Regions from separate parts of the Paenibacillus sp. FSL R7-0179 genome, predicted to be linked through region 2. Evidence: riboswitches for the same ligand, from Rfam matches in the RefSeq annotation. Region 2 holds a riboswitch; each other region holds the start of a gene.
The links. Region 2 has a riboswitch for thiamine pyrophosphate ahead of thiC (phosphomethylpyrimidine synthase ThiC). Riboswitches for the same ligand answer to the same signal wherever they lie in the genome.

Region 1 (2,908 bases), on a different contig from region 2:
GGCGAGGTTGTCAACGGCTGATGGGTGCTGGATGCAGATTTGTGTGCAACATATAAATTCTATTTTAAAAAAGCCTAACCGCTTGCCGGCAGGCTTTTTTTCTGCGCTTGTAACTATTACAATATATTTCCGTCTATTTAGATAATTGGATATGAAAAGGGGATTGGGATGCTTAGAAAAAAAGGATTCATTCTATCGGCAGCGGGGATTTTTGTTTTTCTGGTAGTGTTCATTTATTTGACTCCTTTTGCAGGGAGACTTGTGGCAAATACAAGGTTGGAAGGATATGCAAAAAGCATTGGGATTAGAATTACACAGGAATCGCCGCCGCTACCCCTTGTTACTTCCGGTAAAACCCAAATTCCAGTTACCCAAGGCAGCTATTGCTGGGGGAATTTAGGATGTGCGGATTATACAGGAGGACAATCCATGGTACAGGGGGTTACTCCCACTGTTATAGCCTCTGGGGGGAAGATCGATGTTGCTTTTACTTATAAACCGGCACCCGATGAGGTAAACGTTCAGCAATTTGTCGATGATAAAGAAGTGCAAATTCCATTGAAGAACGGCTCTTTTAATGCTCCAAAAGAACAAGGCGTTTATTACTACGGCATATCAGCATTCTGGACAACCGAGGATGGTAAATTTTCAGAAGGGAGTTCATCTGTGGTTTTTGTAATTGAAGTAAAATCTACGAAAGAATAGCTCTAACAGGAATTATATGCTAATATACAACAAGCAAGACGAAACAACCGCATATGAACGATCACTAGGGGTGCCGCAAGGCTGAGACGGGCGTAGTTGTCCGGACCCTTTGAACCTGATCTGGTTTATACCAGCGTAGGGAAGTGGAGAACGAATATTGCAGCGGGGTACACGGCTCATCCCGGTATTCCTGCTTATATTCCAGACTGCTTCCTTATGGGAGTGGTCTTTTTTGTGTTGGCGCGCGGTTTAGAATGAGCTGGAACAGACGGGAGGGGAAGGGATTGTACAAGATTCATGCGGTTTCGGATGGGCGGCTAATGCCTGAAGCGCTGGCGGAATGGGCCGTTGCGGTACATTCTATGGTGGATTATATCCATCTCCGCGAAAAAGCCATGTCCGCCCGCGAATTGCTGGCGGCGGCGCAGCAGATGCTTCAGGCCGGAGTACCGCCATCGAAGCTGGTCATTAATGATAGGATCGATGTTGCCCTGGCCGCCGGGGCAGGCGGTGTACAGTTAGCCTGGCATAGCCTCCCGCCAGCCGCAGTGCGCGGCCTTGCACCGGGCCTGCGGATCGGCAGATCGGTCCACTCGCAGGAAGAGGCGGCGGAAGCTGGAAGGCAGGGAGCAGACTTCTGCCTCTACGGGCATGTATTCCCTACGGCCTGCAAGCCCGGACAGCAGGCGCGGGGACTTGCGCAGCTGGCCGAGGCTGTCCGCTGGAGCCGCATACCGCTGATTGCGCTCGGCGGGATTACCCCGGGCAATGCCGGAGCGGTGCTGGCTGGGGGGGCGGCTGGCATTGCGGTCATGTCGGGGATCTGCGGAGCCCCAGATCCGGTGGCAGCGGCCTTGGCCTACAGGGAAGCGGTTCACAGGGCGGCAGAGCAGGCCGAAACGCTGGATATGACTCAAGCACAGGGCACAGCAGGAGGTGAACAGGCATGAATGTGACCGTTAACGGGAAGAGACAAAGGATCGGGGAGAGCTGCCGGACACTGGAGGATCTGCTGGCCCGGCCCGAGTGGGCCGGTAAGCTGGTAATTGTCGAGCTGAACGGTGAACTTGCCGGCAGAGAGGTTTATGGAGAGACACTGCTTAGCGAGGGGGACCGGGTGGAGCTGGTTCATTTTGTAGGCGGAGGCTAAACACAAAGACTTATCCCAGGAGGCGTTAAGATGCAAGATCCATTGATGATTGGCGGCGTGACTCTAACCAGTAGACTATTCATTGGCACCGGAAAATACAGCCGTAACACCCTCATTCCCGAGGTCATTACGCGATCAGGCTCACAGGTTATTACCGTTGCCCTGCGCCGGGTAGACCCGGAGAGCAGTGACAATATTGTCAGCCATATTCCTTCCCATATGACCTTGCTGCCCAATACCTCAGGTGCGCGCACCGCAGAAGAGGCGGTACGGATTGCCCGGCTGGCGAGATCGGCGGGGCTGGGGAACTGGGTGAAGATTGAGGTCATCAACGACCAGAAATACTTGCTGCCGGATAATATGGAGACCATCCGGGCGACTGAGATCCTTGCAGCAGATGGCTTCGTGGTGCTTCCGTACATGAGTCCTGATCTGTCCGCCGCCCTGCGCCTGAAGGCAGCGGGGGCTGCGGCCGTGATGCCGCTGGGGGCACCGATCGGGTCCAACCGCGGGCTGCAGACCAAGGAGCTGATCCGGATTCTGATCTCCGAGACGGATCTGCCGGTGATCGTGGATGCCGGAATCGGCAGACCGTCCGAGGCGGCCGAGGCGATGGAGATGGGAGCGGCAGCAGTCCTGCTTAATACAGCGATTGCCACCGCCTCAGATCCGCTGCTGATGGCAGAAGCCTTCCGCGCTGCGGTATCCGCAGGGCGCAAGGCTTATCTTGCCGGACTGGGGCCTGTAGAAGAGACGGCGGCAGCCTCTTCACCGTTGACCGGGTTCTTGGCCTGACAGATGGAATAGGGAGGAGAGGAATGGTTATGAGCTTTTATGAGACGATGACCCGGCTGGAGCAGCTTCCTTACGGGACGCTATGGAGCCGGTATACGGCAGAGGATGTGAAGCGCGCGCTTCGTGCAGAGCAAGTCGATGAAGAGGGGCTGATGGCCCTGCTGTCACCGGCAGCGGAGCCTTATCTGGAGGAGATGGCACAGAAGGCGCACCGTTTAACGCGTACGCATTTCGGCCATGTGATGCAGTTGTTCACAC
Region 2 (2,908 bases):
AATGCGCCTGCTTGGCCCCCTCCGCCGGAAGGGTCTCGTCATGATACGCAAGCGCCCTTTCCGGGTCGAGGGAGAGATGGAACTGGTCGCGCCAGCGGAACTCGAACCGCGCCTTGGACAGGGCATCGTCCCGGTCCTGCGCTCCCGGATGTCCCTTGGCGAGGTCTGCGGCATGTGCAGCAATTTTGTAGGTAATGACCCCTTCGCGCACATCATTCTTGTCAGGCAGGCCTAAATGCTCCTTAGGGGTAACGTAGCATAGCATCGCCGTTCCGAGCCCCCCGATCATCGCTGCTCCGATGGCCGAAGTGATGTGATCATAGCCGGGTGCAATATCCGTAGTCAGCGGCCCAAGCGTATAGAAAGGAGCTTCCCGGCAAATCTCAAGCTGCTTGTCCATATTCTCCTTAATCTTGTGCAGCGGCACATGCCCCGGACCTTCGACCATGACCTGAACATCGTGCTTCCAGGCTAGCAGCGTCAGCTCTCCAAGCGTCTCCAGCTCGGCAAACTGAGCTTCGTCATTGGCATCGGCAATAGAGCCGGGACGCAGGCCATCCCCAAGGGAGAAGGCCACATCATACGTCTTCATAATCTCACATATATCTTCGAAGTGTGTGTACAGAAAGTTCTCCTGCTGATGAGCCAGGCACCAGGCGGCCATAATTGATCCGCCCCGGGACACGATGCCGGTCATTCTCCGGGCAGTGAGCGGAATATAGCGCCGCAGCACCCCGGCATGAATGGTGAAGTAATCCACCCCCTGCTCCGCCTGTTCAATCAGCGTGTCACGGTAGAGCTCCCAGGTTAAGTCCTCGGCTATGCCGTTCACCTTCTCCAGCGCCTGGTATAGGGGCACTGTACCAACCGGCACAGGAGAATTGCGGATAATCCACTCCCGGGTAGTATGGATCTTGGAGCCGGTGGAGAGATCCATAATGGTGTCAGCCCCCCAGCGGGTCGCCCAGCGCATCTTCTCCACTTCCTCTTCTATAGAAGAAGTGACCGCCGAATTTCCGATATTCGCATTGATCTTCACCAGGAAGTTACGTCCGATAATCATCGGCTCACTCTCCGGGTGATTGATATTGGCCGGGATAATGGCGCGGCCCGCAGCCACTTCATCCCTTACGAACTCCGGCCGGATATTCTCCCGGATCGCAATATACTCCATTTCCGGCGTGATGATCCCTTGCCTTGCATAATGCAGCTGGGTCACATTACAGCCTGTATAGGCCCGCCGGGGATTCCTGCTCAGTCCTGGACAAGCTTCGGCGGCAGTCCCTTCTCTGCGGATTCCATTATCCTCCGGCCGGACCGCCCTTCCGGTATATTCCTCCGAATCACCGCGCTCCGTGATCCAGCTTGAACGGTGCGGCGGCAGCCCCCTCCTAATATCTGTCTCCTCTGCGGCATCCGTATAAATACCGCTTGTGTCATAGACACGCAGCGGAGCATTCTCCTCTTCTCCGGCAACGCCTTCGGTTCTGCTAAGGCTGATCTCCCGCATCGCAACCCGGATATCCGGGCGTGAGCCCTCCACATACACTTTACGGCTTGCGGGGAATCCGGACAGATCCACCTCTTCGTTCTTACCCGTTCCTGTCATTTCAATCTCCTCCTCTTCGTTCTGTACAATCATCAGATAAGAGGTTACGCAGCAGATTGAGCTGAAGAATCTATAGATTCTTACAAATCAAAAAGCCGCTCCACCTGGAGCGGCTTTATTAAAGGAACAGCCAAATAAGACTGTATTCAAAAAAGGTCCGACTCCACTTTCCTACGCTGGTATAATCCAGATCAGGTTCAAGGGTCCGGAAATTCAATTTTCCCGTCTCAGCCTATTCAGGCTCCCCTAGTGGGTATCTTATCTAATTAAATACATTTTACCTGTGCGGGTAATTCTTGTAAACCCGTTATTTGTCCAGCGATTCGCTCCAGTCGTGCACCATCGTGCCTTCCAGGAACTTCTCGGCATCCATGGCGGCCATACAGCCGGTTCCCGCTGCCGATATCGCTTGACGGTAACGGGTATCCTGCACATCGCCGCAGGCGAATACACCCGGAATGTTAGTCTCGGTGGTACCCGGGTTCACCACGATATAGCCATTAGCATCCGTGTTAATCTGCCCGCCCAAGAAAGCTGTGTTAGGGGTGTGTCCAATGGCTACGAACACACCGTCTGCCTCTACCAGCTCTGTCTGACCTGTCTCATTATTAAGCACTGTAAGGCCCTTCACTCCGGTCTCTCCTACTGTTACCTCAACAGGTGTGCGGTTCAAGGCCCAGGCTACCTTGCTGTTGTCACGGGCCCTGTCCTGCATGATCTTCGAGGCACGCAGCTCAGGACGGCGGTGAACCAGCGTTACGCTGGACGCAAAGCGGGTCAGGAAGCTGGCTTCCTCCATGGCGGAGTCTCCGCCGCCGACGACGACAATCTTTTTATTACGGAAAAAGAAGCCGTCACAGGTCGCACAGGTGCTGACCCCGCGTCCCACATTCTCCTGCTCGCCCGGGATGCCCAGATATCTTGCAGAGGCTCCGGTTGAGATAATAACCGATTCTGCCTCCAGTACACCCATCCCGTCCACGGTTACCTTGAACGGACGCTGTGAGAAGTCCACCGACTCCACCCAGCCGTTCTTGAATTCAGCGCCGAAGCGTTCCGCCTGCTTGCGCATATTGTCCATCAGGTCCGGACCCAGAATCCCTTCAGGGAAGCCTGGAAAGTTCTCCACTTCTGTCGTCGTTGTCAGCTGTCCTCCCGGCTGCAAGCCTTCAATTACCAGCGGGCTCAGATTCGCACGCGCCAGATAAATCGCGGCAGTCAGCCCGGCCGGGCCTGTTCCGATTACAATCGTTTTGTACATTACATTGGCCTCCTTACAAGTAGGTGTGTGTCTTAGAA
Region 3 (2,908 bases), on a different contig from region 2:
AGCGCACAGAATCGAGCCTACCGTGAACACAATGACCGCCGTCAGGAAGACTGTCTTGGCTCCGAACCGGTCAGACAGCCAGCCTGACAACGGGATAACGGAAGCCTGAGCCAGCATATAACCCGTAACTACCCACTGCAGCGTATGCAGATCCGTCTTGAAATCCACTACCAGCCTGGACAAGGCTACATTCATTGCCGTACTGTCCAGCACAACCATAAATACGCCTGCAATAATGGCCAGCAGCGGAACCAGAATGCTGGACAGCCGGAAATCGGCTTCCTGCTTCAAGGTCTGATCCATGTCTCTTCTCCTCCTAAAGCTGTCCGCGTTCTACATTGACCTGCGGGCAGATTGTTCTATATAATGAGTGAACGGACAACTGTCCGTAATTGCAATTCATAGTCTACGGACAATTGTCCGTTGTGTCAATTCTTTTATTTGTTTTTCTGTAAATCACTGATTCATTTCTGAAAGGGGTCCTCATGAACAAGCCAGACACCGATGCTGCACAGCTCCCTCCGTCAGCTCCGCAAGCCATAGAATCCTCCCCGCCGGAGTCCGCCGATCCTTATGTACAGCGGATTCTTGAAGCTGCCCGCCAGTTATTCACCGAGAGCGGACTTGAGGCGGTCAGCATGTACAGCATTGCCAAGCGGGCAGGTATAGGGCAAGGCTCCCTGTACCGCCGTTTCACGGACAAGGGTGAGATCTGTTCTGCCCTGCTGAAGGGCAGCGCAGATCAATTCCTGTCCAGTCTGGAGCAGCAGGTCGCTGCCAGTGCCGGTGAAGCTCCGGCGCTAGCTCAGCTGCAGAGCAGCATTGAGCAGATTGCCGATTTCATTGAGCAATATGCCGAGCTGCTGAATATGATCAAAGCCGAGTTCACCGGCAAGAAGCAGCTGACCCAGTTTGAGCATCCTTTTTTCCAGCGGCTGGGGGTGATGATAACAGAGCTGCTGCAGCGTGCTGCGGCGGGCGGTGAGATTATTGACATTGATCCGGCCTTTGCGGCTACGGCCTTAATCTCTGTCCTCAGTCCCGATCTGTACCTGTATGAGCAGAAGCGGCACCACTCCTCCAAGCTCGACATCTCCAGGGGCATCGTCGCTTTGTTCGTGACCGGACTGGCAAAACGCTGACCGCCTGCTCTTTACAAGAGGGGAATTTGTGGTATATTAAGTAGCAATTACGAATTTAATAGCAGCATTATTCACTAGGGGAGTCGGCCGACTGAGACGGAGCTTAAGCTCCGGACCCTTTGAACCTGATCTGGATCATACCAGCGGAGGGAAGTGGAGCAGAATGTATCAGTGGTTCCCGTCACAGGGCCGCAGCTGACTGTACCTTCCGCCCCATTCATTGCCTCCGGGAATGAATGGGGCTTTTTGGTGTTCAGCGCAGTAAATATTTCAATCCGAGGAGGCTTCATACATAGTCTTATGATCAACATTAGCAATCTGTCCTATGCCTTCGGGACCGGTTCATCCCGGACCCCCGTCTTCTCAGGGCTATCCATGAATGTGCAGCGCGGCGAATTCATATCTGTCGTAGGCGGAAGCGGATGCGGCAAAAGCACCTTGTTCAAAATCATCGCCGGTCTGCTGGAGCCCGGCAGCGGCAGGATTATGCTGAACGGAGCCGAGTCCGCTGCAGCAGCGAAGAGACTGGGCAGTGTCGCCTACATGCCGCAGCAGGATCTCCTCCTACCCTGGCGGACCGTAATGGACAATTGTCTGCTGCCCTGGGAGCTCAAGCGCAGCCGTCCCAAAGCAGCCGCTATGGCCGAGATCCGCACCCTGCTGCAGCGCTTCGGCCTTGACGGGACCGAAGGAGCTTATCCGCAGGAGTTGTCCGGCGGAATGCGCCAACGTGTGGCTGTCCTCCGCACCGTGGCGGCCGGGAATGACCTGCTGCTGCTGGATGAGCCGTTCGGGGCGCTTGATGCCATTACGAAGCGCTCGCTGCAGCGCTGGCTGCTGGAGTTATGGGCGGAGCTGGACAAGACAGTGCTGTTCATCACCCATGATCTGGAGGAGGCGCTCCTGCTTAGTGACAGAATCTATCTAATGACTGGCCGGGAGGGCAGCGGTATGCAGGAATTCTCAACCGCCCTCCCCCGTCCGCGCCATCACAGTCTGAACTATGAACCGCAGTTCGCCGCCCTGCGCCAGGAATTGGAGCTGAAGCTATATGAGAACCGCCGCCCCTAGAAGATTGCTCCAGCATTACGCTCCGGCTGTCCTTCTCGCTCTGCTGACGCTTGCGGTATGGGAGACTGTAGCCCGCCTGGGGCTGGTTCCTCCCTTCATCCTTCCGGCTCCGTCCGCCATCTGCAAGGCCTTACTGGAGGAACGCCGCTTGTTATTCGGGGTGCATCTGCCTGCTACACTGCTGGAGGTACTCACAGGCTTCGCATTGTCGGTGATTTGCGGCAGCCTGCTGGGAACCGCCATGCACCTGTTCAGTCCGCTGGCCAAGGCGCTGTATCCGCTGCTGATTATCAGCCAGACGGTTCCGCTGATCGCCCTCTCGCCCCTGTTCATCATGTGGTTCGGCTACACCTTATGGAGCAAGGTCGCCGTTGTCTTCCTGACCGCTTTCTTTCCGGTGGTCATTGGCACCTATGATGGCTTGTCCAAGAATACAGACGCCTACCGGGAGCTGCTGCTGACGTACGGCGCGAACCGCTGGCAGATTCTAAGGAAGGTGGGCGTTCCGCTGGCTTTGCCTTCTTTTTTCTCCGGGCTAAAGCTGTCGGCAGTGTACTGTGTGATTGGCGCAACGATCGGGGAATGGCTTGGGGGCAGCGAAGGGCTGGGCTATTTCAGCCGCAGAATGGCCGGGAATCTCCAGACCGCCAAGATGTTCGCTGCTGTTGTCTTGTTATCTATACTCGGTATCCTGC

Region 1: linked by a shared signal. The riboswitch ahead of MKX63_RS22435 (thiamine phosphate synthase) and the one ahead of thiC (phosphomethylpyrimidine synthase ThiC) in region 2 are both predicted to bind thiamine pyrophosphate.
Region 3: linked by a shared signal. The riboswitch ahead of MKX63_RS26365 (ABC transporter ATP-binding protein) and the one ahead of thiC (phosphomethylpyrimidine synthase ThiC) in region 2 are both predicted to bind thiamine pyrophosphate.

Annotation. Positions count from the first base shown of each region.
Region 1 is NZ_JBBOCC010000002.1:1,378,631-1,381,538, forward strand. It holds gene MKX63_RS22425 (SDR family oxidoreductase) at 1-21, shown strand, start outside; gene MKX63_RS22430 (hypothetical protein) at 169-705, shown strand; TPP riboswitch at 762-864, shown strand; gene MKX63_RS22435 (thiamine phosphate synthase) at 990-1,655, shown strand; gene thiS (sulfur carrier protein ThiS) at 1,652-1,855, shown strand; gene MKX63_RS22445 (thiazole synthase) at 1,886-2,650, shown strand; gene thiH (2-iminoacetate synthase ThiH) at 2,674-2,908, shown strand, end outside.
Region 2 is NZ_JBBOCC010000001.1:849,654-852,561, forward strand. It holds gene thiC (phosphomethylpyrimidine synthase ThiC) at 1-1,609, opposite strand, end outside; TPP riboswitch at 1,761-1,867, opposite strand; gene trxB (thioredoxin-disulfide reductase) at 1,917-2,870, opposite strand.
Region 3 is NZ_JBBOCC010000002.1:2,290,537-2,293,444, reverse strand. It holds gene MKX63_RS26375 (DHA2 family efflux MFS transporter permease subunit) at 1-303, opposite strand, end outside; gene MKX63_RS26370 (TetR/AcrR family transcriptional regulator) at 486-1,142, shown strand; TPP riboswitch at 1,209-1,311, shown strand; gene MKX63_RS26365 (ABC transporter ATP-binding protein) at 1,443-2,213, shown strand; gene MKX63_RS26360 (ABC transporter permease) at 2,194-2,908, shown strand, end outside.